DNA from 3 places in the Marinomonas sp. THO17 genome. Region 3 is predicted to be linked to each of the others. Evidence: predicted binding sites of a transcription regulator. Region 3 holds the regulator's gene; each other region holds the start of a gene.

Region 1 (10,417 bases), 780 kb from region 3:
GATCAGTTCAGCTATTGTTTTTTTGCTATGGTTATTTTTGCTATGGTTTTTTGCTCTCTACGATAGCACTCCAGACAGGCTCATCAAACTGGCATTGGAAAGCAAAAAACGGCTTCTTTCCACGAATGTCTGTCATCTCTATTATCATCTCAAACAGCCATTCTTATCAAATTAAACGAATTATTAAAAATCTATTTTTATAATAAAAACAATAAGATATTACAGAACAAAAAGTCTCTCACATGACTTTTCGACTAGCAAAAACACCGTAATTTCCTTGCGTTTCGCCAAGAGAGTCTAGGGCATTCGCCTGACAATAGCCTGACATGATTACAAGGCAGGTTAGGAGAAACCATATGGGCAGGAATTTCACAGATAAATCACAGATTTCTCAGGATGGTAAAGGCATCTGTGGTTTCACTCACATGATTCAGTTATTGATCGACAATAATAAAATGACGCTGGAAGATTTCGAACGCCTCTATGGTAGCAGCACAAATTTTGCTGAACACTGGCTCAGAATGCAAATTGATCAAGACAGATTAGCAGGCTCTGATCAAGTACTAACCGCACTACAAAACTCACTCCATTTTACTGGCGATGTTGGTTGTCAAAACAGCAAGATGACACTGTATCAATTATTAGCTGTCATTCACTGGGATTGGACAAAACACTATGGATTTGCCCTGACTCCCGAAGCCATATGTGACTATTTGGATCACAAGTATCGTCTTAAAATGGTACTGCAAATATTCAATCGATATCCGACGATCGATGAACTATGGCAAAGCAAAACCCACCATTTAGGTGAAGGGATTTATGGCATTATGAAAGCCGAAGGAGCAGGCCCCCAAAAAGATCAGATTCAACACTATGTGTATATCGACAAACAAGGTGAGTTGATGACATGGACAGAAACGGGCAATGCTGCAAAAAGGAAAATTAAAGCGCACGGCTTTGAACAGGTTGTTGTTCGGCTATCTCCTCAAAAATAATTGGCTCCTCAAAAATAGCTAGCTCCTCAAAACAAAAAATAGCGGAAAGCCCACTGACCCGATACTTCAGGTCAGCAAGCTTGCTTTTTTAAAGCTTAAAATTCAGCCAATCGAAAAGCCGCAATTTTATGCACTTCGCTGATGGCTCGCTCAAATTCCCTTTGCCAATCATTTGGGGTTCGCTCAAGGAAGCCTTGCAAAATTTGCGTCTTATTGGCTCCTTTCACTGCCATAATAAAAGGAAAGCCAAATTTACTACGGTAGTCATGATTCAATTGAAGAAAGTGAGCCAACTCTTCTTCATTGCATTGGTCTAATCCGGCACCCGCTTGTTCTGACTTTGAAGCCTCTGTAAGTTCACCAGACAATGCCGCTTTACCTGCCAAATCCGGGTGCGCTCTTAACAATAACAGCTTTTCTTCATCGGTACTGTTATCAACAATCTGTTGCATCGCCAGTTGAATCTTGTCCATACTGTTATACATCTCGATAGGGTGCGCCAACTTGTGTCGCCAAAGTTGTTCAGCAACCCAAGGAGAATGTTCGTAAACACTGCCTAACAGTGTCACAAATTCACTTTCATCTGAGGTGGTAAGAACAACTTCTTGCAATGACATTTTCTGTCTCCAACTTCTATACTCGTTTTTCATACATCTAGATTGATTAAAAAGGCTAGGGAAGGTACGAATAAGTCTTCTGAACATCAGTCTTATCAGAGAAACGGCCTATCAAGGCAAGAGTGAGCAGGAATGTTAATACCTTTCAATCACTCTTAACACAGAGAGGCCGTTTCTCTGAAAGACCCGAAGGGCGTGGTCTAAGCTCTCTTTATTCTTTGTTAAGCTTCTTGCCAATATGTTTAATATTGGACGGCGAAACTTGCCTCGAATAAAAGAGAGTTATCCACACGCTGAAGTCAGTGGACTTGTTCATACCTTCCCTAGAATCACCATAAAACAAATGGCACACCTATTATTTAATATGAAACAATGCTTTCATTATGATTTCAAGCAACGAGGCCAGTGCCTTCAAAAAAATCATTAGATTCACCCGTTATACTCATAAGGATCAAACATGGGCTATCTCACAACACATATTTTAGACACCACTAAAGGCATTGCGGCCAGTCAGGTAGAAATTAAGCTGTATCGTTATGACGATAAAGGCAATAAAAGTCTAATACACACAACCAGATCCAATGATGATGGTCGTTGTGATGCTCCGTTATTAGCAGAAGAGCATTTCAGCAAGGGGGTGTATGAGTTGGAGTTTGGCATCGAAGATTACTTTGCTCAGCAAGGCATTGAGATGCCTCAGCCAAGCTTTCTTAATATGGTCACGATTCGTTTTGGTATCAGTGATGAAGCGGCGCACTACCATATCCCACTATTGGTTTCGCCCTATTCCTATAGTACTTATCGCGGTAGCTAAAGTGATTCTCCAGGCAATTTAATTGCACCAAAATAGCCCAAGCGCACCAAATAAACTCACAAAGAGATGCATTCAAGCTAAAGGGCTTACTTTATATGAGTCATATTTTTGTCCATTTGTTCAACAATTGCTTCCTCATAAGATAAATAAAACAATGGTTTCATAAAATATTTAACGGGATCATTTGTTTCATGGCACATTTATTGCGAATATAATGATAAAAATAGCAATGCAACTAAGATGATTGAAGTGAACAATGTGCATAGAGAACCATGCACATAAAGGACAATGCACCAAGGCACACAATCAAGATCTGTAATAGCAATGAGGTAATAGCAAGATGAAAGCATTGATCATTGGCGCTGGTATCGGTGGAATGTCCGCCGCTGCGGCTCTTAAACAACAAGGTATTGAATGCGACATCTTTGAAGCAGTAAAAGAAATCAAACCCGTCGGGGCCGCACTTTCAATATGGTCAAACGGTGTTAAATGTATGAATCATCTCGGCATGGGACACATTATGGATCAGCTTGGTGGACCAATGCATTTTATGGCCTATCAAGATGGCTTAAGCGGAGCAGTAATGACCCAGTTTAGTCTGAGTCCATTGGTGGAAGCCGTTGGCGAACGCCCTTGCCCTGTGTCACGGGCTGATCTGCAAAACCAAATGATAGACTGGTGGGGCAAAGAGAAAATACAGTTTGGTAAACGCATTGAATCGGTTGAACAATCTGCCGCTGGTGTGACTGCCTATTTCACGGATGGCACACAAGCGTCGGGTGACTTTATGATTGCCGCTGACGGTACTCACTCAAAAGTGCGCGCTCATGTCTTAGGTTATGAAACAGAACGCCGCTATGCTGGTTATGTAAACTGGAATGGTTTAGTGGATATTGATGAAGATATCGCCCCAGCAAACCAATGGACCACATTTGTTGGTGAAGGCAAACGGGTTTCCATCATGCCAATTGCCGATGGCCGCTTCTATTTCTTTTTCGATGTTCCACTACCAAAAGGCCTTGATGAAGACAGAAGCAGCGTTAAGCAAGATTTAACCAGATACTTTGCGGGGTGGACTGAGCCTGTGCAAAAACTCATTGCTGCCATTAACCCTGAGACCACGAATCGCATTGAAATTCATGATATTGAGCCTTTCGATACCTTAGTAAAAAACAAGATTGCTCTATTAGGTGACTCAGCCCACAGCACCACACCAGACATAGGACAAGGCGGCTGTTCAGCACTTGAAGATGCGGTTGTCTTAGGGCAATGCTTTGCAAAAAACACAGACATTGAAAGCGCATTGCTCAATTATCAATCTGAACGACGTTTCCGCGTTAAAGATTTGGTATTAAAAGCCCGTAAACGCTGTGATGTGACACACGGAAAAGACATGCAAGAAACGCAAGCTTGGTACGATGAGTTACGTCAGGAAACGGGCGACAACATTATAGAAGGCTTACGTAACACCATAATTGGCGGGCCACTGTCTTAACAGTATCCCTGTCTTAATGGTTTGTCATAACCTCCCCCAGTATGCTTGCTGGATGATTCTGCCTACCCTTGATGATCTCTCGGGTAGGCATTTTTTTATTGGTTTTTGATACAGCATATTGTGCAATCCGCGCATCTTGAGTTGCTATTCATGGTCAAGTTCAGAATAATGGTTTCCCTCAAAGAAAGACGAATCAGGCTATACTCAAGGCCAGTAAAATAACAAAAAAGCAATCGTGGACCGAATATAGGGTCCTTGTAAAAAGGTAAAAGCATGCCATTAACCGATCTTTCGCAAGTGAAACAGATCCACCTAAAACGCGAAGGCATTCGTGCAAACATTCTCACCCTAGGCGCCAGCATTCAGTCTATTCACCTTGATGGTTATCCACACTCAGTAGTACTTGGCTCACCTAACTTCGCAGATTATTTAGGCTCATGCCGATATTTTGGTGCGATTGTTGGTCGTGTTGCCAATCGTATTGCCCACAGCCGGGCTATGATTGGCGATAAAGAATATCTGCTTACGCCCTCCTCTCCCAGTCCACATCAATTACACGGTGGACCAGCAGGTACAGATTGCAAAAATTGGCGCATTATTGCGCAAAGTGACGATGCGGTTCAGTTGCAAGTCACGTTAGAAGACGGTGAGATGGGATATCCGGGAAGAATGCAGATTCAAGTAGAGTATCAATTGCTTTCACAGGGCTTGGAAATGCGCATTCAAGCCACCAGTAACCAACTTACCCTTTGTAATATCGCAGGACACAGTTATTTTAATCTAGATGGGCAAGGCAGTATTTTAGATCACCAACTGAAAGTCGTCGCTGATCATTATTTACCTGTAAACGACGATTTAATTCCCACCGGAGAAGTCACTCCAACTCATGGAAGTGCCTATGATTTCAATCATTTACGAACCATTGGTCGAGACGATTACTTAGGGCTAGACACCAATTTTTGTTTGTCTTTAGCGCCAAGAGTGTTGCAAGAAGTGGCCGTACTGAAAGCGCCTTTAACTGGCCTTAGCTTGCACTTATTGACAACCGAACCTGGCTTGCAGGTTTATGATGCAAGACACGTTGACCTTGCTGCCAGCGCCAACATCAACCAACATCCTCTTGGTGCTTATGCCGGCTTAGCCTTGGAAGCACAGCATTGGCCTGATGCGGTTCATCACTCTCATTTCCCGCCGATTTTACTGGCACAAGGGGAGACTTATGAGCAAACCACTCAGTACCTGTTTCGTTAAATGTTGCCATTATAAAAAAGGGCCAAAACTTGGCCCCTTCTCTTTACGCCTTCTTGTATTCAAACCGAATCCTATTACAGGCTTAAAATAAAAGTCCCTTCTGGTGTTACAGGCAAATATTTCTGATAAAAATCAAAATAAGCTTGCTCTGGCTCCAAGTCTGCGAACACATCTGGATACATCACCTTAGCATAAAAAGCAATCATGGCACTGTCCATAATGGTACGACAAGCACCGTGATAAGCACCAAACATCATATTGTTCTTCACAGCGGAAAGACTTGACCAACCGGTACGCTGTTTAAAGCCTTGTAAACGTTTTAAAGCGTCTTCTTTATTTACGCCTTGTCCCATAATCATAGCGTCCGGAGAGTTGGCTGATTCATAACCAGTCATCACAATCACGTCTGGGTTAGCTGCAATCACCTGCTCTGGGTTAAGCTTACCCCACCACTCGACAAAAGGTGCTGATATATTGTCACCACCCGCCATAGTAGAAATGGCCCCCCACATGTTTTTACCAAAGGTGTAGCTCAATTCACTTGGCCCCATTGAACCGAATTCTGTATACACTTTGGGTTTCGGTAGATTGGCATCAGCTAAGCGTTTACTGATGCCTTCGACACGATCCTGATATTCTTTGGCAATCTTTGCTGCACGCGCTTGCTGGCCTGTTACCACGCCAATAAGTTCGGTACTTTTCAAATGGCGCTCTAGGGTTTGTGCGTTGTAATCGACAACCAAAACCGGAATACCCGCTTGTTCAATCCGCTCAATATCGCTACCTAAACCTTTGAATTGCCAATCCGCTAGCAATAATACATCAGGACGCAATGCAATCACCTTCTCTACTGAGAAGGTTTTGGTATCAACACGGCCTATGCCGGGAATATCCGCTAAAGAAGGACGGTGTTTTACGTACATGTCCCAATTGGCAGGGCGAGCCTGCCATATGTATTTGGACATACCAACAACATTGTCATAAGCGGCTTCCGTACCAATTGCCATGTAATCCTCTGGGTAAAAACCCACAATCACTCGCTGGGCAGGACTGTTAAAGGTCACTTCACGACCCAACACATCATCCAGGGTAACTTGTTTAGCCCAACTTAAACTTGCCATGACGGCGAACAAAAGCGTTATGAACAACTTTTTCATACTCGTACCTTATTACTTCATCAATATTATTTGAGTATGATAATCGTTATTACTTAAATTAAAAATAGCTTTCTCTTAAAGGCATTAAAAAATACCAAGAATGCAACAAAAAAAGCCGCTTAATCACTTAAGCGGCTGATCATTTAATACCAAGTTTGACTATAGCAAAGCCCTATTCGGTGCGGAATTTCACCACCATCGAATGCAACTCTTTACCCAGTTTGTCTTGCTTATCACATAATTCTGCAACGTCATCAGAAAGAGTAGCCACTTGCTTAACAGAGTGACCAATATCATTAATGTTTTTATTTATATCTTCTGTTACCGCTCTTTGCTCTTCTGCTGATGCCGCCGTTTGCATTGTCATATCACGCATCTGCTTGACTACTTGTTCTATTTCTTCAAACGAGTGTAACGCTTGATCTGATAAATTCATGGCGTTTTGTGACTCTTGCAAACTGCTCATCATGGAATCAGAGGCTTTTTTAGTACGGCTTGCTAATGAGTTCAATATACTGGCGATTTGTTCCGTGGATTCTTGCGTCCGCCCCGCCAAGGTTCTCACTTCATCTGCCACCACCGCAAAACCGCGCCCTTGTTCACCAGCGCGGGCGGCCTCAATGGCCGCATTAAGAGCCAATAAATTGGTTTGCTCAGCAATGTCCTGAATGGTCGCTAGGATTTGATTAATGTTAGTGGTTTCCTTTTCCAACTCAATAATCATATCGCTAGAGGATTTAATACGCTCTCCCAAACGGTTCACACCATCGGCACTGCCTTTGAGTAAGTCTTTGCCTGCTAACGTGGTCTCTAAGCCTTTTTCAGAAAATTGCGCGGAATGGCTACAACTTTCTGCCGCTTCACTGGAAGCAATAACCATCTGCTGACCCGCCTCAACAATTAACTCAATAGATTGCAGTTGATCCGCCGTAGACTGAGCCACCTGCTGGGCCTTGCTTGCCGTGTCAGCTGCGACCTTATCAATTTGTGAGCTGGACTTTTTAATACCAAGCATTAAACGACGTGTGGAATCGATAAACTGATTAAACCAACCGGACAACTCCCCCGTCTCATCTTTATTTTCTATCTCTATCTTAGAGGTTAAATCCCCTTCCCCTTCCGCCAGTATTTTTAAATGACTGGACACGGACTCAATGGGCGTCACCAAGCCTTTAGAAATAACAAAGGCAACCGCAAAACAAACGAACAATAAAATCACACACACCACCACAGTGGTCTGAATTAGCTCATAGGTACTGGCATAGATTTCGGTAGTCGGCATCAGGCCAACGAACTTCCATTGCAAATTGGGCGACGTGACCACATTGGCGTAATAGTCTTTACCATCTAGGTTAAAATGCAGCATTCCAGCGGAGGTTTGGGCAATTTTCTGGTAAGCATCACCTTGTAATTCACCGATTTTCTTGAAGTTGTTGTCAGGATGGATTGCATCAACCAGCACGGTGCCCGTATTTTCGATCACCATGATACTGCCCGACTCGCCTAACTGAGTCTGGTTTGCCATCTCAGTCAGCGTTTTGATGGAGAAATCAACGGCCACTACTCCACCGATCTCACTGCCTTTTCGATAAGCTCTTACCGCTGAAACATAAACCGCATCATCAGGTTCCCAATAATAAGCTTCTCGCAATACTGTTTGGCCTGTGTTGTTTATTGCTGTTGGATACCAAGGTTCTTTTTTCGGATGCCATTCTGCATACTCATAGGTTCCCGGCCATTCAGCATAACCATCACCTTCATCACCCATGTAAACATAGACAAAGTTAGGGTTATTCGTGCCCACCGCTTCAAATAAATTATATAAGGCAGCCTCTCGACCACCATTATTACTCGCCACCTCTTTAGGGGCTTTGCCCTGCTGCTCGAAATAGGTAGTTAGCGGTTTGGCTTGCGGGTCTGTTACTACATCACTGGCGGCCAAAAAGCCCACTGTGTATTTAATATCTTTGATAAATTGGTCAAAGGTCTTTTCCACCGCCCCTAAGGTTTGTTCACTGTTTTTAGCAAAGTTTTGAAGGGCTTGATTTGAGGCGAGAAATCCAGTGATAGAACTCACGATAAGGATAGGCAATAGGGTCGCAAGAGAAAACGTAATTAATAACTTCGTCTTAATTTTCATAGACATCTTCCAAATAAATCTATCGGTGATTAATCATACAGTGCATTAGAATTTCTTATTGTATTTAATCTGTTTCTGCATGAACAAGCTTATAAAACTTTAAATCATGCAATTAAGCGAATGCCTTAATCATTTTTTTGCCATAAAAAATATTATGACTATAAAATTTACTTATCATAAATTTAAATAGATCCTTGTTGATCAGTTTATTTCATAAGCTTTCTATGAAATGAATTCTAAACACGATAATTCGATATCGATGCTTTCAGTTGCTCTGCTAAAGAGCGAATATTCACGCCAATTTTAGCCATATTTTGTGCCTCGATCGCGTTATCTTCCGCAGAGCGACTAATATCTTGAACACTCTTATTAACCTGCGTTGCTGTCGCACTTTGCTGTTCCGTCGCACTGGCAATCTGCTCATTCATACTGGCAATTTTTTCAAGGTCTGCACTTACCTCTTCAATACTCGCCTCCGATTCTTCCGATACGACCACCATATTGCTGGTCATATCCTGACTGTCCTTCATCGTACCAACCGTTGTTTCAATCAGTTTTTGCATCTGTTCAATGGTTTGCTGTATTTCTTCTGTCGACTGTTTAGTCCTACCAGCCAAAGATCTCACCTCATCTGCCACTACCGCAAAACCACGGCCTTGTTCTCCAGCCCTAGCGGCTTCAATAGCCGCATTTAACGCTAACAAATTGGTTTGCTCGGCAATGTCTTGAATGGTTTCTATCACACTGTCAATGCGTTTCCCGTGCTCATTTAATTCCTGAGTTGCCTTACTGGCTAAATCAATTTGTTCAGCTTGCGCATGCACAGACGAAATTGTCTCACGTATTTTGAGTTTGGCTTTGCCCATGGATTGCTTAACATCAGCAGCGGTTTTCATGGTTTGTTGTGACAAGACTGCGACTTCCCCTACAGCCACTTCCATTTGTTCCATAGATTGGGCTGTTTGAGTTGAGACGTCCTTTTGCGAAACGGCTGAATCCGTAGACTTTTGACTAAACTGCGCATTCTTTTCAGCGGTTTCTTGCAATTGCCCCGAAGTGGTTAACAATAAAGAAAAAGTCTCCCGTAAAGTTTTCATCAAACTCTGGAGGTATTGACCTAATTCGGCGAATTCATCTTTGCCCGAGGTATCAAATTTTACTAATAAATCCCCATCACTCACTTTCATAATGGCGTCTTTAAAACGACTCAAGGAACCTCTTAGGCTTCGAGTGAGCCAGACAGCGACAAATATCGCCGATATCACTCCTATCGCTCCAATACAAGCTTGTAAAATCAAGCTAAAACGAACATCTGCCGATGTCGCTTGTTTACTCTCATCCATTTGCTGACGATAAAAATTCAATAACGCTTCAAGGCTTGTCAACAAAGCATCCATACGTTCAGAAACATCATTAACCGTCTGATCTATTGTTTGACTCTCTTGTTCCTGTATGCGGTATAAAGCCAACAATCCATCAGGTGATTCCAATTGATCCAATAAAGGCGTCAGCATCAATTGAAACAGACGCCCTATATCCCTATCTATTCTTAACAAACTTTCATAGCTACGATTTAAAATAATGTCCTGACCCGCTACGATACTGTCTAATTGCTCAAAATCCCCCGTCACTAAGTAATCCGCAAAACCATTGATAATTAAAGAAGCACTTCGATTAAATGTGGTAATTTCAAGCTGCCAATCAGCATTGTCACTATAGTATCCGCTACCGTACTTTCTTAGATAATAATCCAACAAAGTAGACAATTTACTGGCCTCATTTTGCTTCAGCTTAACAGCGCTGACATTCATACTGTATTGTCGATGAGTGGCTATAGCCCCATTAATAAGACCTTCAACCTGGCCTATTTCCTGTTGTATTTTAGTCAATTCAGCCGCCAATGACTCTCTGTCAGTCTGATTAATGAGGATGTCTATTTCTTCATTCA
Region 2 (10,417 bases), 1.6 Mb from region 3:
GCTTGGGTTAATTCCGCTTTACTCCAATAGTCATCAATGTCGTATTCTTTGAACACACTGTCTGGCAATACCACATCCGGCTGCCCAGCCAGCAATACAATGCGAACCAAATGGTTGCCTATGACCTCTCGGATAGCACCAACCACGTCCAAACCAGAACGCTCGGATTCCAACATCACATCGAGAAAAATAACCGCAATATCTGGATTTTCAGCAATCACCGCGGCGGCTTCACTTGCAGAGGAAACCTTTAGGAACTCAACATCCTTATCATCATAATGTAAACTGCCGAGACGATTCATAAACGCCGTTTGATAGTCGGCATCAACCTCTACCGAAAGTACCTTACAGTTTTTTCTAGATGTATATAAAAGGCTATTCGCGTCAAATTGAGAAGAAAACTCCATTACGACCTTTCCTTATGCAAATTTAACTGTGCATCTTTATGTTCAAGCTTAGTCGGCTTTTCAGTTTTTTCCTGCAAAGCACTCAAATCCAAGACCTTAATTGCTAGATTCAAAGCCATTTACCAGCCTCAACGAACACTCAACACTAGCAATAAAAAGAAAATTTTGTGGTACAATTGACGGCTCACAATTTCACATTGGCTAGTATACGAAGCAAATCTCATGGGCAAACAAAAAGGCAACCTTTTCATCCTTTCGGCACCCTCTGGCGCGGGAAAATCCTCCCTTTATAAAGCGCTTTTAAAGCAAGATGATATGGTAAGAATTTCCATTTCTCATACCACACGAGCAGCACGTGAGGGAGAAGAAAACGGCCGCGAATACTATTTCACCGATGTGGAAACTTTTTTAGACATGATTGCTGATGACGCTTTTTTTGAACACGCACAAGTGTTTGATAACTATTACGGCACTTCCAAAGCAGCAATTTTTGAGATGCTTGACCAAGGCCTAGACGTGATCCTAGAGATAGACTGGCAAGGCGCTCGCCAAGTACGCAACCTCTATCCAGACGCCATTGGTATTTTTGTTCTCCCGCCATCCTTGGCTTCACTGGAAGAGCGTTTAAAAAGTCGCGCTACGGATTCTGAAGATGTGATCCAACGCCGCATGTCCAAAGCAGTAGACGAAATGTCTCACTACCATGAATACGACTTTGTCATCATCAATGACGATTTTGACACAGCACTTAATGAATTGGCGGCCATTTTTACCGCTATGCGTGCTAAAACCCCGAGAATACAAGAAAAAAATGGCAATCTCATCAATGATCTCTTGTCTTTATGAGAAGCCGTTCAGTAAAATTAACCTTGGATAAACAGATAAATTAAACACAGAGGTCAAAAATGGCTCGAGTTACCGTAGAAGATTGCTTAGAAAATGTTGATAACCGCTTTGAATTAGTGATGGTAGCGTCTAAGCGCGCACGTCAACTAGCGACAGGCGGCGAAGATGCTCAAGTCGCACTTGAAGGCGACAAATTTACCGTTGTTGCATTGCGTGAAATCGCTGACAACCTGATTAACGCTAATAATGTTGACTTGCAACAACGACCTGTTCACGAGTTTTAAGCTCTATGTATGGTATCGCTCATTACACAACCGTCGCACCTCGTGTTTGCCTTTGTGAGGTGAGCGATGTATACCATTGAAGAATTAGCGCAAGGGTTAGCCCAGTATTTACCCTACGAGCAAGTTGCTAAGGTCAAACGCGCCTATTATTACGCGGAGCAAGCCCACGATGGCCAAAAGCGCAAAAGTGGCGAACCTTATGTTACCCACCCCCTAGCGGTAGCCAAAATTCTATCGGAATTGCGAATGGACAGTGACGGTCTAGCTGCCGCACTCTTGCATGACGTTATTGAAGATACAGGGATCAGCCGCGAAGCGTTGGCTGAGCAATTTGGCGAAGAAGTCGCAAGCTTAGTAGATGGCGTCAGTAAATTGACCCATTTGGAATTCAACAGCCAGATCGAAAAGCAAGCTCATAACTTCCAAAAAATGGCCATGGCGATGGCTGACGACATTCGTGTCATTCTAGTGAAATTAGCAGACCGCTTGCACAATATGCGCACCCTGGATGCTATGCCAGCGCACAAAAAACGCCGTATTGCGAAAGAAACCTTAGACATCTATGCGCCCATTGCCAATCGCTTGGGTATGTATAATGTTCGCGTGGATTTGGAGTCCTTAGCTTTTCAAGCCTACTACCCAATGCGCGCCAGTATGCTACAACGTGCTATTCACAAGAAGTACGGTCAACAGCGCATCAAAGACATTCAAAAGCTAGAAGATACCATTCGTTCCGAATTGGCGGCAGATTACATTGAAGCCAAAATTAGCGTGCGCGAAAAACACATCTATAGCATTTATCAAAAAATGGACAAAAAGCGCCGTTCTTTAGATGAAATCATGGATGTTATGGGAGTACGCATTGTTACTGATCGCCACGACAGTTGTTACCGCATTCTTGGCGTCATTCATGCGTTATTCAAGCCAATTGAAGGTCGTTTTAAAGACTACATTGCGGTTCCTAAATCCAATGGTTATCAATCTTTACACACCACAGTGTTGGGTACTAACGGTATTCCGATGGAAATTCAGATTCGCACTGAAGAAATGGACTTAGTGGCGAATAATGGTATTGCTGCACACTGGGCATATAAAACCAATGGCAGCGACAAAGCGCCAAACAGTCACGACAGAGCCACTAAATGGGTCAAAAGTCTATTAGAAATTCAGCAAAAAGCGCGCAACCCCATTGAGTTTGTCGACAACGTTAAAAACGATTTATTTCCTGATGAAGTCTATGTGTTTACGCCAAATGGTCAGATTATAGAACTGCCTTCTGGCGCCACTCCGGTTGACTTTGCCTACGGTGTTCATACGGAAATTGGTAACTCTTGTATCTCTTGTCGTATCAATCGTCGTCTTGCACCACTGAGCACGCAACTGGAAAGTGGTCAAACAGTAGAAATCATTACAGCCAAAAATGCTCAACCCAATGTGGCTTGGTTAAGTTTTGCCATTACGGGCAAAGCACGTACCAATATTCGTCATTATCTAAAAGACAAACAAAGAGAAAATGCCATCTCCATTGGCCGTCGCCTGTTAACACGCTCATTAAATGCTTTCCAAACCAATATCGACGAGTTGACTCCTGAGCAAATCACTCAAGTGCTGAGCAACCATCAGATGGATAGTCTAGACGATTTGCTGGAATCCATAGGGAAAGGCCGCCATGTTGGATATTTAGTGGCTCGTGAGCTTTTCCCAAACATAGATGAAGAAACCTTGGTGACGCCCAAATCCTTCAAAGTGAATGGCTCTGAAGGCATGCTCATTTCCTATGCTAAATGTTGTGCACCTATTCCTGGAGATCCTATCGTCGGCTTCGTACAGGTCGATAAAGGCATTATCATCCATCACTTAAACTGCCCCAACATACAAGATCATCTATCCAGTCCTGAGCGTTTTATTCACATGTCTTGGGGTAAAGAGATAGAAGAAGAGTTACACATTAGCTTGATTGTTACCTACATTAATGAACGCGGTGCGGTAGCTAAAATTGCCAGTTCTATTAGCGATACCGATTTTCAAGTATCGAATCTCGACATTATTGAGCGTGGTCGAGTCAGCCGTTTGCGCCTTAATATCACCATATCCAGCCGCGTTGGTTTAGCTGATGTCATGCGCCGTATAAAGGCGGTTCGTTGCGTAGAAAAAGTGTCCCGCGAAACCATTGTTGGGCGCTGACAGCCCTCCCCTAAAAAAATATTTAAGGACTGATAACCATGTCAAAAAACGTGATTCATACAGCAAATGCTCCCGCCGCTATTGGCCCATATTCTCAGGCCGTACGTGCTGGTAACACAGTCTATTTATCTGGCCAGATTCCTTTGGTCCCTGAGACAATGGAAGTCATTAGTGAAGACATTGTTGAACAAACCACACAGGTTTTTAAAAACCTGCAAGCAGTCTGTGAAGCGGCCGGCGGCTCTTTGGAAAAAGTAGTAAAATTCAATATCTTCATGACGGATCTAAACAACTTCGCTACGGTAAACGAAGTGATGACACAATTCGTTAAAGAACCTTACCCTGCGCGTGCAGCAATGGGTGTGCGTGCTCTACCAAAAGGCGTGCAAGTGGAAATTGAAGGCATTATGGTGCTGGAAGACTAATTCCCGCCATGACAGAATGAAAAAAGAGGCTCTCTTGCCTCTTTTTTTATGACTTAAATAAAGCAGCAAACCTCTCTTTTATATAATACCTATGTCTGCAAATAAGCCTTAACAAGCTCACGATAACCCGCCACATAACTTGGGTACACTGGCTGCCAGCCCTGCTGCAATAAATAATCCGCCTGGATGCGCTTACCTGATTTGGGCATGAATCCATCGTTTGCATCAATTTTCACTTTTGCCCCTAGCAGTGAAGCTAACCAAAGCTTTACTTCCCACATAGAAACTGGTGTTTGATCTGTCACAATAATGTGCTCAGGCAGTGCTTGTTGATCCAATGCTAGTTGAGCAATCTTATACAAGGCGGAAACGACATCATCACGATGCACACGGTTAGTCCAGCTGTTATCACCCCAGCTTTGCTCTGACTGAACTTTTTTCAACAAGGCATATCGACCGGGCCCATAAATCCCCGAGCAACGCACAGCCACACTAGAAAAGTGCTCTGCTAACAAAGCTTCTGTGGCCAATAAAACTGACGCCGTTGGACTGTTTGTCTGAGCTTGAGTTTGCTCTGTAATAAGCTCATATTGCTGATCATACACACTGGTACTGGAGACAAACACAATAATTGGTTCTTGTGGCGCATTCTGGTACCGCTCTACAATCGCTTGCGCTGTCTCATAATAAGCGCTGCGATACCCTTGCTCACTGCGTTCACTTGGCGTCATGATCAAAAACACCAAATCCGCTTCCGGCAGTAGTGCAGCAGGCAGAGTACGTAACTCCCCCGTGATGCCACTCACTCCATTAGGAAAACTTGTGCCAGTACGTCGAATCCCTGTCACCTGATGACCATCGGACAATAATAAGGACGCTACGCCTGAACCAAGGTCACCACAGCCTGCAATGCATATCTTTGCCATGTAAATTGCCTATATCAATGCTTAATTTGACCACCTAATCCTAATCTCGCCATGAAATGTGTCCATTAAGAATATGCTGGTAACAAAAATCTACGAGTATACTTTATTAAATTATGTATTATCATAGTTATTAATAATGAATCTTCGAAAGGGCAAGGTAGACTATGACATTAACGGAATTAAAATACATTGTAATGCTGGCCGAAGAGAAACATTTTGGGCGTGCGGCAGACCGTTGTTATGTGTCCCAACCCACTTTAAGTGTGGCCGTTAAGAAACTGGAAGAGGAGCTTGGCACTGCCATTTTCGAACGCAGCAAAAGCTCTGTGTACATTACACCAGTAGGCGAACAAATTATCGCTCAAGCCAAACGCGTTCTAGATCAGGCCAATATGATCAAAGAACTGGCCAACTCGGGAAAAAATCAACTAACGGGTCCGCTTAAAATAGGTGCCATTTTCACTATAGCCCCCTATTTATTTCCTGTAATGATCCCGTCATTAAACAAATTAACATCTGGCATGCCGCTGATCATAGAAGAAGATCTAACTGAAAATCTGCGCCCTAAGCTGCGTAACGGTGATTTGGATGCCATTATTGTGGCTTTACCTTTCCAAGAGCCTGATGTGGTAACTCAGCCTATTTATGAAGAAGAGTTTGTGGTGCTCATGCCTAAGCATCACGCTTGGACTAAACTGGATGTCATCAATACCGACCAGTTATCCACAGACAACTTATTACTATTGGGCAAAGGGCATTGTTTCAGTGAACAAGTACAAGAAGCTTGTCCTTTATCCACCGACAACGAGGTCGAAGATAACCGCACCATAGTCAATGGTAGTTCGCTTGAAACCATTCGTTATATGGTTTCTTCAGGATTAGGGGTCACCGTATTACCTAAGTCAGCCGCAACCAATATCGATCACTCCATGCTGGAAGTGCGTCCCTTTGCATCACCGGCGCCAAAACGAACTGTCGCACTCGCATGGCGAGCAAGCTTTCCGCGCCCTAAAGCCATTGAGGCGGTAAGCCAATCCATTCGCGAAGCGTGTCAGCATCTTAATTTATAAACAGCAAATAAGACAATGATAGATGGATTAGACACACAGGATGTGCGTGAATTAAAAGGTGTTGGCGAAGCCATGGCAGAAAAACTGGCTCGTATGCACCTGCATACGGTTCAGGATTTACTGTTTCATCTGCCTATTCGCTATCAAGACAGAACCCGCGTCATGCCCATTGGACAACTGAGCTTTGGTGATGAGGCGGTTATCGAAGGGCACGTCATAAGCTGCGAGGTGAAAATGGGCAAGCGACGTAGCTTGCTGTGTCGCATTAAAGATCATAGTGGCAGCTTGGGCCTTCGCTTTTTCCATTTTTCTGCCGCTCAAAAGAAACAATTAGAAGCCGGTAAAAGAGTGCGTTGCTTCGGTGAATTACGTCGCGGTAGTGCTGGTTTTGAAATCTACCATCCAGAGTACAGAGTAATAAGTGATGATGAAGAACCATTAGCGTCCAATCAACTCACTCCCATATACCCTCTGACAGAAGGCGTGACGCAAACCAAGATTCGCCAATTATGCGAACAGGCGTTGCAGCGTCTCACTCCTTACAATCTAAAAGAATGGCTGCCAGACGATATACGTCAAGAGTTCAGCTTGTCTTCTTTGTCCGATGCCATTCAGTTCTTACATCACCCAACACGGGATGCCAATCTGGAGCAACTCAAACAGGGTTGTCACCCAGCGCAATATCGCTTGTCTTTTGAAGAATTAATGGCGCATCAACTGTCTCTCATTGGTAAACGCATCAAAGCCAAGCAAGATGCTAGCATTCAGGTCACTAGTGCAGGACAACTCAGTGAACAGCTGCTGGGGCAGTTACCCTTCTCGCCAACCAATGCGCAACAACGAGTGTTTCAAGACATACTAAAGGATATGGCAGAGGGTCACCCCATGTTACGTTTGGTGCAAGGAGACGTGGGCTCAGGTAAAACTTTGGTCGCCGCTTTGGCGGCAGCGGCTGTGGTTCAAGAAGGTTATCAAGTGGCCGTCATGGCTCCAACAGAAATTCTTGCTGAACAGCATTATCTTAACTTTACCCAATGGTTTGAACCTCTAGGCCTTAATGTCGCTTGGATGACAGGTAAATTAAAAGGCAAATCACGGGAAGCCGAACTACATAAAATCGCTTCTGGTGAAGCGCATATTATCATTGGTACCCACGCCCTGTTCCAAGAATCGGTTGAGTTTGATCGATTGGCTCTGGCCATCATAGATGAACAACATAGGTTTGGGGTTCATCAGCGCATGGCCTTGAGAGAAAAAGGCATGAAACACGGTGTTCAACCCCATCAATTAATCATGACGGCCACGCCAATTCCTCGTACCTTGGCCATGTCCGCTTACGCGGATCTAGACTCTTCTATCATAGACGAATTACCACCTGGTCGAACGCCTGTTAACACTATTGTGGTATCTGACCAAAGGCGACAAGAAGTCATAGACAGAGTACAAAGCGCCTGTCAGCAGGGTAAGCAAGCTTACTGGGTCTGCACTCTTATTGAAGAATCCGAAGCTTTGCAATGTCAGGCTGCCGAAGACACAGCGCAGGTTCTGCAAGAGCAATTAGCAGGGATCAGTATTGGCCTAGTGCATGGCCGTTTAAAAGCACAAGAAAAAGCGGACATCATGAGCCGCTTTAAAGCTGGCGACATACAGCTGCTGGTAGCGACTACCGTGATTGAAGTAGGTGTAGACGTGCCAAACGCCAGCTTAATGGTCATTGAAAACCCTGAGCGTCTCGGTCTGGCTCAATTGCACCAACTAAGAGGCCGTGTGGGTCGTGGTCAAGCTGCCAGTCATTGTGTCTTGCTCTATAAAGCACCACTTGGTCAGCAAGGCAAGGCCAGACTGTCTACTATGCGTGAAACCAGTGATGGCTTCAAAATCGCTGAGAAGGATTTAGAATTACGCGGTCCAGGAGAGTTATTGGGGACGCGTCAAACAGGGTTGTGGGAGTTTAAAGTCGCTGATTTGCAAAGAGATAAAGCCTTACTAGATGATGTACAGAAGGCCGCAGGGCTACTCTATCAAGAATATCCTGAGCACATTCCGCCTTTATTAAATCGCTGGCTACCGAATCATGCTCAGTACCTTAACGTCTAAGGTATATTCACTACCGTGGTGTTCTTTACTTCTTCCATCGCCACATAAGTACGCGACTCTCGAACGTGCGGTAAGGTCAGCAAGGTTTCACCAAGCAGTAATCGATACGAATCCATACTAGAGACGCGCGCCTTTAGTAAGTACTCAAAATCCCCCGCAATTAGATGGCACTCTAAAATTTCAGGGATTTCCGCCACCGCTGTTTTAAATTCATTAAACCCTTCAGGGGACGTGGTTTTCAAACGGATCTCAACAAATACCAACAAACCCGCATCGACTTTCTTTGGGTTTACTAAGGCACAGTAGCCTGTAATGTAACCATTGCGCTCCAATCTACGTACACGCTCTAAACAAGGAGTGGCACTCAAACCAACACGACTTGCCAATTCAACATTGGATAAACGACCGTTTATTTGCAATTCTCTAAGTATTTTTTTGTCCAATCGATCAAGTGGTTTTGCTGAGTTATCCATTTGATATGGATCTCCTTACTAAACTGCTAAGAATGCTTAAGTTTATCATGCAGAGCACAATTTTGGGAAAGCGCTTTAACCAATATATTTTGTAAGGGCTTTCATCTTCAACAAAAAAGCACCAAAATAAAGCAAGAAATGTCTGTCGCACAATTTGGAGTCGGTGTTTTGTCAAATCGCCCCAAAAATGAGCAAAAATAACTTCTCAGCATAACTTAACACTTTGTTTTATTTGGTCTTACTGGTTCCATCTCATGGAAACATAAGATTAATTGGTAGCCTATATTTAAGAAAAAAAAGTGCAAGCAATGAGTACATTAGTCTTCTTTTTTAATATTTTATTCTTGACTAAGGCGCAAAAGAGTAATTCTATAGGGGGATGTGACGATCCCCTAGAGGATTCGTCTGCATATCTAAGACAACAAGAATAATTAAATGTTGGCATTATGTTTGCTTTACCGATCTCATAGATTCAAATTCAGATCTATCAAAACTGCAATAATTACAACATACATAAAAAAATCGCCTGGGAGGCTCAATACAATGAAATCCAATGTTGGTAAATTTCTTTCTACCGCTGCCATTGCTGCCACAATCAGCACTGGAGCAGCTGCTGCGACACTTGACGATGTAAAGGCTAAAGGCTTCATTCAGTGTGGTGTTAGCCAAGGTGTTCCTGGTTTCTCCAACGCGGACGATAAAGGTAACTGGACTGGTATTGATGTTGACGCTTGCCGTGCAACGGCTGCTGCAATATTTGGTGATGCTCAAGCGGTTAAATTCACTCCACTTTCTGCTAAAGAACGTTTCACCGCGCTTCAGTCTGGCGAAATCGACATTCTTTCTCGTAACACGACTTGGACTTACACTCGTGATACCGCTTTGGGTCTAGACTTCACTGCAGTGAATTTCTATGACGGTCAAGGTTTCATGGTTCGTAAAGACCTAGGTGTTCAGTCTGCAATGGATCTTGATGGTGCGACAGTATGTACTGAACAAGGTACTACTACTGAGCTAAACATGGCGGACTTCTTCCGTAAGCACGAGATGAACTACGTTCCTGTTATCGTACAAAAAGCAGACGAAGCTCTAGCTGCCTACGCTACTGGTCGTTGTGACGTATTCACAACCGATAAGTCTGGTCTTGCAGCACACCGCTCCAAGTTAGCAGATCCTTCAGCACATATTATTCTGCCAGAAACCATTTCTAAAGAACCTCTAGGTCCAGTTGTTCGTCATGGCGACAACCAATGGAAAGACATCGTTACTTGGGCAATGTTTGTACAGGTTAACGCTGAAGAAATGGGCATCAGCTCTAGTAACGTTGCTGAAATCAAATCAACATCAAAAGATCCAGGCATCCGTCGTCTGCTAGGTGCTGAAGGTAATATGGGTGAGTCTCTAGGTCTAGGTGCTGATTGGGCATACAACATCATTGCTGAAGTAGGTAACTACGGTGAAGTATTTGAGAAAAATGTTGGTCCAAATACGCCTGTAGGTCTACCACGCGGTATTAACAATCTATGGACTGAAGGCGGCGTAATGTACGCGCCACCAGTTCGTTAATATCTCTTAAACCTATCTAAACAACTGGCGCAGCCACTTTACTGTATAAGTGTGCTGCGCCAGTCTTATTTATAAAACACATCTGACGAGCATAATACTGCCTGGACTAAGATGAGCGAAAAAGCAAACTCAAATTCAA
Region 3 (10,417 bases):
CTGCTAAAATTCTATCCACCCTGACAGCAAGTTCGTCAGGATTTTTTGCTAAGAAGTCCTTATCTTTTACTATATCATCACGGAATGCATTGACGACTTTCACTACGGCATCCCTTGCACCTTCATTATCATTTGCCCAAACAATTGAGCTCAGCAATAAAGACAAAACAAGACAGGTACCAGTCAGCAGTTTTATCATAATGAATTACTCCGAATCGCCTGAATTAAATAGGAATTGACTGATCAAGTTCTCCAATACTAAAGCAGATTGAGTATCAAAAATTTCTCCACCTTCTGTCAGCATTTTGTCATCCGCACCTATGGTAATACCAAGATACTTCTCACCTAATAAACCACTGGTTAAAATGGCAATCGAACTGTCCTCAGGAATATTATCGACATCGGCATCGATATTCATAGTCACCAACCCCATGTACAAGTCTTTATCAAAAGAGATGGACTCAACAGAACCAACTGTTACACCCGCAATAGTGACCTTTGAACGACTCGTCAAACCGCCAATATCATCAAACCTGGCGACAATTTTGTAAGAATCTTTTTGAGCAGAAAACCCCAAGCCGCTTACTTGCACCGCCAAGTAAACAAAGGCTGCCACTCCCAATACAATAAAACATCCAACTAATAATTCAGTACGCTTACTTCTCATCCTAAAAATCCCCAAACATGGCAGCTGTTAATACAAAATCCAATGCTAAAATCGCCAAAGAACCCAACACCACAGTGCGAGTCGTTGCTTTACCAATACCTTCCGAGGTTGGTACACATTCGTAGCCCTGATAGACCGCAATCCAAGTCACCACGACCGAAAAGAAAAAGGCCTTAATCACGCCATTCATAATATCGGTATCAAAATACACAGACTGCTGCATCAAAGACCAAAATGCGCCGTCATGTACCCCAAGCCAACCAACGGATACCAATAAGCCGCCAATGATACCTGTTGCTGCAAAAATAATACTTAACAAAGGCAAACAGATCACTCCAGCGAGAAAACGTGGTGCAATAATGCGACGCAAAGGGTCAACCCCCATCATCTCATAACTGGATAATTGCTCAGTAGCCTTCATTAAACCAATTTCAGCAGTTAACGAAGAACCGGCTCGGCCTGCGAACAATAGAGCGGTTACAACAGGAGCCAATTCGCGTAATAGAGATAATGCCAACAACTGCCCCACAGCTTCTTCTGAACCAAATTTTGATAAAATACTGTAGCCCTGCAAAGCCAATACCATACCAATAAAGGCACCAGACACCACCACAATCACTAGTGACAACACACCAACAGAGTAAAGCTGTTTTACCAGTAATCGAATTGACTCACTGAAACGAACAGGGACACGAAGCACGCTTTGCGCTAAAAAAAGACCCGCACGCCCAACCGCTTCTAACCAATTCAGAAACCAAGCCCCTAAATGCATCACAAGATTCATATTGATACTCCTTGTGACTGAGTTTGCTCAGGATAATGAAATGGTACGGGACCATCTGGCTCGCCTTTCATAAATTGTTTAACCTGCGGATCTTTGGAAGCGTGAATTTCTTCAGGAGTGCCTTCGGCAATCACTTTACCACCAGCCAAAATACAGACATGGTCAGCAATAGACAGGGATTCTTCAACATCATGAGACACCAACACAGAAGTAATGTTAGCTGCATCGTTTAATTGTCGAATCAATTTAACCAGCACGCCCTTTGAGATAGGGTCTTGACCAGTAAAGGGTTCATCATACATCACCAAGTCCGGATCCAAGGCGATAGCTCTGGCTAATGCTACACGCCTTGCCATACCGCCAGATAATTCAGACGGCATAAGTTGATGCGCGCCACGTAGACCTACACTATGAAGTTTGTCCATGACAATTTCTTGAATACGTTTTTTGTCGAGTTGAGTATGCTCCTCAAGTGGAAAGGCGATGTTTTCTGCCACTGACATATCACTGAACAAGGCACCACTCTGAAAAAGCATGCCCATTTTTTTGCGGACTTTATAAAGCTTCTTACGAGACAAACTATGAACATCTTGTCCATCTACCCATATCTGTCCCTGATCCGGCACCAATTGTGCGGCGATTAATTTCAACAAAGTGGTTTTACCTGTACCACTTGGCCCCATTACAGCAGTTACCTTACCTCTTGGAATGGTCAAAGAGACATTTTTATAGATGGCTCTTTCACCACGATAAAAACTTAACCCTTGCACCTTTATATATGCGTCTTCCACAAATACACCCTTATTCCCTAGCGAATATCGACTGATACTAACACCGCCTTTTCGGAAATAAAATCTCACACCGTGTAAATACAATTTGTTTGCTAGGTCAAGCCTTGAATTTCAATGACAAACCTCATTAAATGGTAGCTCCTGAAATTATGAGTAATTCCTTCATCATGTTGTTGTTTTCTGCTGCCCTGATCACTGGGTTGATTTTTTTGGTTATTAGTTCTGATAAGTTTATTGAAAACTCTGCTTTGGTCGCAGAGAAACTCAATGTAAGCCCCATTATCATAGGCATTACGCTAGTGGCTCTAGGAACCTCGGCACCTGAAATGGTTGTCTCCGCCATTGCATCATTGGATCAGGCTCCTGAAATTGCTGTGGGTAATGTGCTGGGATCTAACATAGCGAACATTGCTTTAGTTTTAGGCGCCACTTTATTGTTTTCGGCCATACCTATCACTGCGGGCATTGCCACCAAAGAAGTCCCTCTTGTATTAGGCATAACACTTCTAACAGGGCTATTAATTCACGACCAACACCTCAGCTTTCTAGACGGTGTTATCTTAGTAGCTGCGTTTATAGTGATTTTGTTTTTGCTACTAAAAGGCAGTAAAGATTTGTCCAACGAACTAACAGAAGAACTTCCGGAAGATGATGGAAGCGCTATCGGACACTCACTATTCATTGCGATCTTGGGTCTTGCAGTTTTAATTGGCAGTTCCAAGTTATTGGTGTGGGGCGCCATAGGAATCGCCACTCAACTTGGAGTCAGTGAATTGGTAATAGGTTTAACCATTGTTGCCATTGGCACCAGTCTACCGGAATTAGCAGCCTCCATCAGTAGTGTGCGCAAAGGACATCACGATATCGCCATCGGCAATATCTTAGGTTCTAACATATTCAATTTAGCAACGGTATTACCCTTGCCTGCTCTGATAGCACCAGGCGTGCTAGATCACAGTATTTTAACTCGTGATTATCCATGGACACTTTTTTTAACACTGGCTTTGGTCATTGCCATTTTTGTCTTCAAGCGCACTAAGAGTAATAGCATTCCAAAATGGCTAGGACTACCACTACTGATCGCTTACGCTTTATACTTGTACATTCTAGGTACAGGTGGCCCAGCTTAATGACAACAAACAAAACATTTAAAGGTCTACGCAATATACTGATAATCGTTCTATTGTGCGCCATTATTACAATGCTAATTTGGTACAAAAATCTACCCCATACCAATTTAGTTGAGTCTGAGTCATTAAGTAGTACTCCAGATTATTTTATCACTCAGGTTGTCGCGCTGAGATATGATGCGCAAGGAAACCTGATTGAGCGAATCAATGCCGAGCAAACCCTACACTACATCCAAACGTCACGTACCTTATTGGAGAATCCAAATATAGATAGGTATTCTATATCTGGTAGTTGGCACGCTCACGCTTCGCAAGGCACTATTGAGGATGGTAGTAACGACATTTTGCTGTCGCGTAATGCAGAAGCGGTAAAAAAATATAAGCAATCAGAAGATGTGATTTTGCATGCAGACACTATTCATTATTTAGACCAAGATAAATCATTAACCAGCCAAGGAGATGCAATTCTTATCTCTTCTCAAGGCAAAACTTCTGCAGGCAAAATTATTACTTATATCAATTCTGAAGAAGTCGTTATGACAGGATCAGTACGAGGAAATTATGAAACAACTCACTAAATTATCTGGTTTAATTACTCTGATAACATTAAGTCAATACAGCCTTGCTCTACCTAACGACATTGAAAAACCACTAGAGATTCAAGCAGACGAAGCTTCCTTTGACCAAAATACAGGGCAAGCAATTTACAAAGGGAACGTCATTGTTAAACAAGGTTCGATTGAAATTCAAGCCCAGTATTTAAAAGTAATGAGCAACCCTGAAACTCGACAATTCAGTAGTTTAGAGGCTTCCGGCACTCCAGCTAAATTCAGCCAGCAAATAGACTGGAGTGGTAATATCGTTATCAGCAAAGGCAATGAAATTCATTACTCCACAGATGAAGGTAAACTTGAAATCATTGGTGAGGGCTACCTAAGTCGAATGCAAAACTCCATCTCTGCAGACTATATTTTATACATGATCAATGACGGCACATTCAGCGCTGAGAAAAAAGATTCCGGTCGTGTATCTATGACCTTACAACCACAAACAAGCAAGGCAAACTAATTCATGGCTCGACTGGAAGCAAAACACCTAGCTAAAAGTTACAAAAAACGCCCTGTTGTGAAGGATGTCTCCGTTGCTGTTGAATCGGGTCAAGCCGTTGGCTTGCTAGGCCCAAATGGCGCGGGTAAAACGACATGTTTTTATATGATAGTCGGTATGGTTGCCAATGATGCTGGGGGAATTTTTATCGACGACCAGGACATTACTCAAGATGCCATGCATGTACGAGCCCAAAAAGGGGTGGGATATTTGCCGCAAGAGGCCTCTATTTTCAGAAAAATGTCCGTTGAAGACAATATTTCAGCCATTTTAGAAACCCGTAAAGAACTGTCTAAAACTGAGCAGAAAGAACGTCTAGAATCATTGCTGGAAGAATTCAACATCACTCATATTCGTAAAAATTTAGGCATGGCCCTTTCTGGTGGCGAACGGCGTAGAGTTGAAATTGCACGTGCTTTGGCAATGAATCCTAAATTCATATTATTAGACGAACCTTTCGCAGGGGTTGATCCAATTTCTGTAGGCGATATAAAGCTGATTATTAAACATTTACAAGACAACGGCATTGGCGTTTTAATTACCGACCACAATGTAAGGGAAACGCTGGATATTTGTGACAAAGCTTACATTGTAGGCAATGGTTACATCATAGCTTCTGGTGATGCCAGTGAAGTAATTAACAACGAACAAGTAAAAAAAGTCTATTTAGGCGACGACTTCCGCCTGTAACCCCTTATCATTGTTGTAGAAAGGGAGTAGTATGCATAACTCGTTCCAATTATTTATTAAATCAGACAGAGTTGCTCCATGAAGCAGTCTTTACAGCTAAAGCTCGGTCAACAATTAACCATGACCCCGCAGTTGCAACAAGCCATTCGCTTGCTGCAACTTTCGACATTGGATTTAAAACAAGAAATTCATGAATTCCTTGAATCCAATCCTTTGCTGGAATTAGATGACGACGACTTAACCGCCATCGACTTACCAGCCAGCATTGAATCTAAAGTCGAAAACGATACAAGCAAAGAAAAGGCAAACAGTGAGTCAGCCGAAGAAGCCCGATTAGAATCAGAATGGACGGAAAGTATCCCAGAAGAGTTGTCAATTGATAGCAACTGGGATGATACCTATCAAAGCTCAGCCGCAGTAAGCGATGTGACTAGCTTCGATAATGAAATGGACTTTGAGAGTCGTAATGCTCCAGCAGAGAGTATTCAAGACCATTTAATTTGGCAGCTCAATCTTACTCACATGTCAGACCGTGACTTGGAGATTGCTTACGCGATTGTTGATTGCGTTCAGCCTGACGGTTATCTGAGCATGCCATTAGAAGACATTCTAGAATCTCTCACAGGTGATCTAGAAGACCTTGAACTGGATGAAATCCAAGCTGTTCAGCACAGATTACAACGCTTTGATCCGGTCGGCGTATGCTCTATTGATTTACGGGATTGTCTGCTAGTGCAATTAGAAGCTTTCCAAGACCACCCTTTATTCAGAAGCACACAAAACTTGATCAGCCATTATTTAAATCTGCTAGGCAGTCGAGATTTTGTGCAGTTAAGCCGTAAAACCAAGCTTAAAGACGAAGCGCTTAAAGAAGTTATTCACCTTATCCAACAACTCAATCCGCGCCCAGGTTCCGCCATTGATGAAGACGACACGGATTATGTCATACCAGATGTGTCAGTTAAAAAGCGTAACGGCATTTGGCAAGTCGAATTGAATAATGACGCTTTACCGCCGATCAAGATTAACGAAACCTATTCTGCGATGGCCAACACGGCCTCTACAGCAGAAGATGTAAGCTACATCAAAAATTCCTTACAAGAAGCTAAATGGTTTATGAAGAGTTTACAAAGTCGTAATGAAACTCTGCTAAAAGTAGCCAGCTGTATTGTGAGTCGCCAGATTGATTTCTTCGAACTTGGCGAAGAAGCCATGAAACCTATGGTATTACATGATGTTGCCGAAGAAGTAGGCATGCATGAATCAACTATTTCTCGTGTCACTACACAAAAATACATGCATACACCAAAAGGCATTTTTGAATTGAAATACTTCTTTTCAAGCCATGTTAATACTGCGTCAGGCGGTGAATGTTCTTCTACCGCCATACGCGCTATGATTAAAAAATTGGTTGCTGATGAACCTGCTAAGAAACCACTTAGTGATAATAAATTAGCAACCATCTTGGCGGACCAAGGCATTCAAGTAGCAAGACGCACCGTTGCCAAATATCGTGAGGCGATGAATATACCGCCTTCCAATGAACGAAAAAGATTGATTTAACAGGTATTAAGTATCATGCCATTAAATTCACTATTAAAAGCCGATCTGGTGCTTGCTAAACAAGACATTGTTAGTAAAAAACGGGTTCTTGAAAGTTTGGCGGAGATCACTTCTAACCGCCTACACTGTGATAATGAAGCTGTCTATGACGCCTTGTTGGCACGTGAAAAATTAGGTAGCACCGGCATAGGCAATGGCATTGCCATCCCGCATTGCCGTCTAGAATCTGCCAATCGTACGGCCGTTGTTGTTATGTCACTACAAAGCCCCATTGACTTTGACTCTGTCGACAAACAGAGTGTTGACTTGATCTTCGCCTTAATTGTGCCACCTCACGAATGCGATCAACACTTATCGACTCTAGCGCAAATTGCTGAATTGGCGCAGTCACCTGACGCACTAGCAGAACTTCGTAACGCAAAAACCAATGAAGAGTTATACACTAGCTTTGAATCTTTAATATAAGGATGAGACAGCATGCAGGAAGAATCCATTACTATTATCAACAAGCTTGGCCTGCATGCCCGCGCAGCAGGCAAGCTGGTTGAAACCACATCACGTTTCTCATGTGACATCACCATTGAGAAGGACGGTCGTAATGTTGACGGCAAAAGCATCATGGCAATGATGATGTTGGCGGCAGGCAAAGGTACTGAAATCACTGTTAAAACCAATGGAGAAGATGAGGAAGAAGCGATTAAAGCCGTCTTGGCTTTGATTAATGATCGTTTTGGTGAAGACGAGTAGTTTCCATGTCTGAAAAAACGTTAAGCCATCTGCAGACCGTTAGTGAGTCCCTTGAGTCTGGGGCAACTATGCAGACGCGATACCTGCTTAACGGCGCCCTACCTGCACAAGATGTAGCCCGTTTACTCGAATCTTCCCCCCCAAAAGAGCGTAAATTACTTTGGGAGTTAATTGACTCTAAAAACGAGGGGGAAGTACTTCAATATCTAAGTGAAGACATAGGTGTCCAGTTCCTAAAAGAAATGGATACTGAGCGCTTGGTTGCAGTATCAGAACATTTTGAAAGTGATGACCTTGCCGACTTATTACAACACTTACCTGAAACGGTCGTAAAAGAAGTTCTTGCGTCTATGACGGCGCAAGACAGAACCCGTGTCGAAACCCTACTGAGCTACTCTGAGGATTCAGCGGGTGGCTTGATGAACACGGACACCATCACCATTCGTCCGAACATCACTGTGGATATCGTATTCCGCTATTTACGTCGTCACAATACCTTACCAGATATGACGGATAACCTGTTGGTCGTTAGCCGTTCAGATCGCTTATTGGGTACACTAACGTTAACCAAACTCTTAGTGAGTGATCCTGACGACACAGTACGCGACATCATGGAAACGGATTACACTTCCATCACCGCTGATACACCTGCCAGCGATGTCGCTCAACTATTTGAAAATATGGACCTAGTGTCTGCTCCAGTTATCGATGGAGAAAGCCAAAAACTGCTCGGCCGCATCACTATTGATGACGTGGTAGACGTTATCCGTGACGAAGCTGAGCACTCCATGCTAAGTATGGCTGGTTTGGATGATGATGAAGATACCTTCTCCCCTATTCTAAAAACCACCAAACGTCGCGCTATTTGGTTAGGTATTAATCTGATTACCGCCTTTATCGCCTCATATGTCATTGGTTTATTTCAACACACCCTAGACCAAGTGGTGGCATTAGCCATTTTAATGCCCATTGTCGCCAGCATGGGAGGCATCGCAGGCTCACAAGTACTGACCTTGGTTATTCGAGGGATAGCGCTTAACCAAATAGGATCAACCAATGCTCGCTGGCTACTCAATCGTGAATTAATTGTCGGTATGCTGAACGGTATCCTTTGGGCTAGTGTTATCGCCGCTCTTACGGCCGTTTGGTTTGACAATATTATGATTGCCTATATCATTGCAGGCGCAACCATCATTAACTTACTTTTTGCCGCTACCACTGGAACCTTATTGCCCATTTTATTAAAAAAAATTGGCATAGACCCAGCCTTAGCAGGCAGTGTTATTTTAACAACCGTGACCGATGTGGTGGGCTTTTTATCCTTCCTAGGCTTGGCCACTATTTTTCTTGTATAGGTTCTCATGACAGATTTTGATCAATTCGAAGACGAAGACGACACCCCTAAGAGCAAAACTCAGATCAAGCGTGAAATGGAAGCCTTACAAGAGATAGGCAAAAAACTCTTGCAACTGAGCAAAAGCCAGCAAAAGAAAGTACCTATGTCTGACACACTACGTGACGCCTTAAATGAAGCCGACCGTATTAAGCAACATGAAGCCACCCGTCGTCATTTGCAATACATAGGCAAAGTGATGCGTAGCGAAGATCACCAAGCCATCGAACAAAGATTGGCTCTGTTTGATACCACATCTGCCGCTTATAACAAGCTTTTCCATCAATTAGAGCTTAAACGCGATGCATTAATTGGTGAAAACAGTAAAGAAGAATTGGCTAACTACTTGGATGAACATCCCGAAGTTGAAGATATTCAAACTTTGCGCAACCTAATTCGTCAATCTCAGAAAGAAGTTTCCCAACAAGGCAAAACCACCAATCGTAAAAAGCTGTTTCGCTTCTTACGTGAAACAGAAGAAAAACGTTTAGGCTTAGCTGAATAATCTTATTCGTTTTACACTGTTATTTTCATAACAAATACACGAAAACAAAAATAAGCCCGTTTATCATCCCTTAACAAACGGGCTTATTACTATCTATTAATCCTAACTAACTAAATCGACGATGCTCAAGGCAGGGCATCTTTTCACGGTATTTAGCAATGTCTAATTTGTTAATTTGATGTACAAAATAGCCAGGCTCTTCCGACAAGCCAAGCAATTTTTCACCAAATGGTGAATACAAAGTGCTGTGACCATAGGTCTGACGTTTATCATTATGCCAACCACACTGATTCACCCCAAGGACGTAGCATTGATTCTCGATGGCCCGGGCTGCTAATAGTGTATTCCAATGCGCCTTCCCCGTAACATAAGTAAAAGCTGCCGGAACCAACAAAAGCTCAGCGCCCATTTTAGTTAACAGACGATACAGTTCAGGAAAACGTAGATCATAACAAATGCTTAATCCCACTTTAAAACCATCAATCTCGACGACTTTTGCTTGTAAATCCCCTGGTTCAATTACTTCGGACTCAAGATAAGAACCCGCTTTATCGTCTACAGTAACGTCGAACAAATGTATTTTGTCGTATCGCGAAATCACCTCACCTTGTGGGTTAATGACCCATAAAGCTTGACGCACACGATGGTTATCAACAGGCTCGCCCGCACCCGTTTCTATCGCAGGATGAGAACCAATCACCAGGTAAATATCCAAACTCTTCGCCAATTGCAGAACCTCTTCAAACAATTGATCCTGCACTTCTGATTCCGCCAGATCACGCATGGCTTTACCGTCAAATAAAAATACATTCTCTGGCAACACAACTAAACGGGCGCCATCTTTGGCGGCTTTAGTAACCAAACGCTTTACATCCAGCAAGTTTTCATGCCATTCATAACCACTGGTCAACTGAATAGCGGCAACAGCTAATGTCTGCATTAATCCTTCCTATCTTTTGGCGTGTAACGAACAGGCGTCATCACAGGATTACTGAATGGCCCTTCTACCTTGTATTTCACACTCGTCACTTTGGAGATTT

The links. Region 3 encodes sigma-54, which starts transcription at its own class of promoters, with help from an activator protein. Its sites were predicted from a motif close to TGGCACNNNNNTTGCTNT; they were not measured.
Region 1: hpxO (FAD-dependent urate hydroxylase HpxO) is a predicted target of sigma-54. The motif match lies at 2,619-2,636, and genes of this name have one in related genera.
Region 2: ABXS85_RS12100 (amino acid ABC transporter substrate-binding protein) is a predicted target of sigma-54. The motif match lies at 9,152-9,169, and genes of this name have one in related genera.

What each region holds. Positions count from the first base shown of each region.
Region 1 is NZ_AP031575.1:974,805-985,221, forward strand. It holds gene ABXS85_RS04560 (hypothetical protein) at 357-995, shown strand; gene uraD (2-oxo-4-hydroxy-4-carboxy-5-ureidoimidazoline decarboxylase) at 1,091-1,612, opposite strand; gene uraH (hydroxyisourate hydrolase) at 2,070-2,426, shown strand; gene hpxO (FAD-dependent urate hydroxylase HpxO) at 2,767-3,921, shown strand; gene ABXS85_RS04580 (aldose epimerase family protein) at 4,195-5,172, shown strand; gene ABXS85_RS04585 (ABC transporter substrate-binding protein) at 5,247-6,329, opposite strand; gene ABXS85_RS04590 (methyl-accepting chemotaxis protein) at 6,502-8,469, opposite strand; gene ABXS85_RS04595 (methyl-accepting chemotaxis protein) at 8,706-10,417, opposite strand, start outside.
Region 2 is NZ_AP031575.1:2,543,109-2,553,525, reverse strand. It holds gene ABXS85_RS12145 (EAL domain-containing protein) at 1-407, opposite strand, end outside; gene gmk (guanylate kinase) at 630-1,253, shown strand; gene rpoZ (DNA-directed RNA polymerase subunit omega) at 1,313-1,537, shown strand; gene ABXS85_RS12130 (bifunctional (p)ppGpp synthetase/guanosine-3',5'-bis(diphosphate) 3'-pyrophosphohydrolase) at 1,604-3,721, shown strand; gene ABXS85_RS12125 (RidA family protein) at 3,760-4,146, shown strand; gene ABXS85_RS12120 (NAD-dependent epimerase/dehydratase family protein) at 4,236-5,072, opposite strand; gene ABXS85_RS12115 (hydrogen peroxide-inducible genes activator) at 5,237-6,142, shown strand; gene recG (ATP-dependent DNA helicase RecG) at 6,158-8,239, shown strand; gene lrp (leucine-responsive transcriptional regulator Lrp) at 8,236-8,712, opposite strand; gene ABXS85_RS12100 (amino acid ABC transporter substrate-binding protein) at 9,256-10,278, shown strand; gene ABXS85_RS12095 (amino acid ABC transporter permease) at 10,390-10,417, shown strand, end outside.
Region 3 is NZ_AP031575.1:196,574-206,990, reverse strand. It holds gene ABXS85_RS00915 (ABC transporter substrate-binding protein) at 1-199, opposite strand, end outside; gene mlaD (outer membrane lipid asymmetry maintenance protein MlaD) at 206-667, opposite strand; gene mlaE (lipid asymmetry maintenance ABC transporter permease subunit MlaE) at 669-1,451, opposite strand; gene ABXS85_RS00900 (ATP-binding cassette domain-containing protein) at 1,448-2,242, opposite strand; gene ABXS85_RS00895 (calcium/sodium antiporter) at 2,392-3,372, shown strand; gene lptC (LPS export ABC transporter periplasmic protein LptC) at 3,444-3,950, shown strand; gene lptA (lipopolysaccharide transport periplasmic protein LptA) at 3,934-4,440, shown strand; gene lptB (LPS export ABC transporter ATP-binding protein) at 4,444-5,169, shown strand; gene ABXS85_RS00875 (RNA polymerase factor sigma-54) at 5,248-6,732, shown strand; gene ptsN (PTS IIA-like nitrogen regulatory protein PtsN) at 6,748-7,197, shown strand; gene ABXS85_RS00865 (HPr family phosphocarrier protein) at 7,210-7,479, shown strand; gene mgtE (magnesium transporter) at 7,485-8,834, shown strand; gene yjgA (ribosome biogenesis factor YjgA) at 8,841-9,377, shown strand; gene ABXS85_RS00850 (carbon-nitrogen hydrolase family protein) at 9,484-10,317, opposite strand; gene ABXS85_RS00845 (YhdP family protein) at 10,317-10,417, opposite strand, start outside.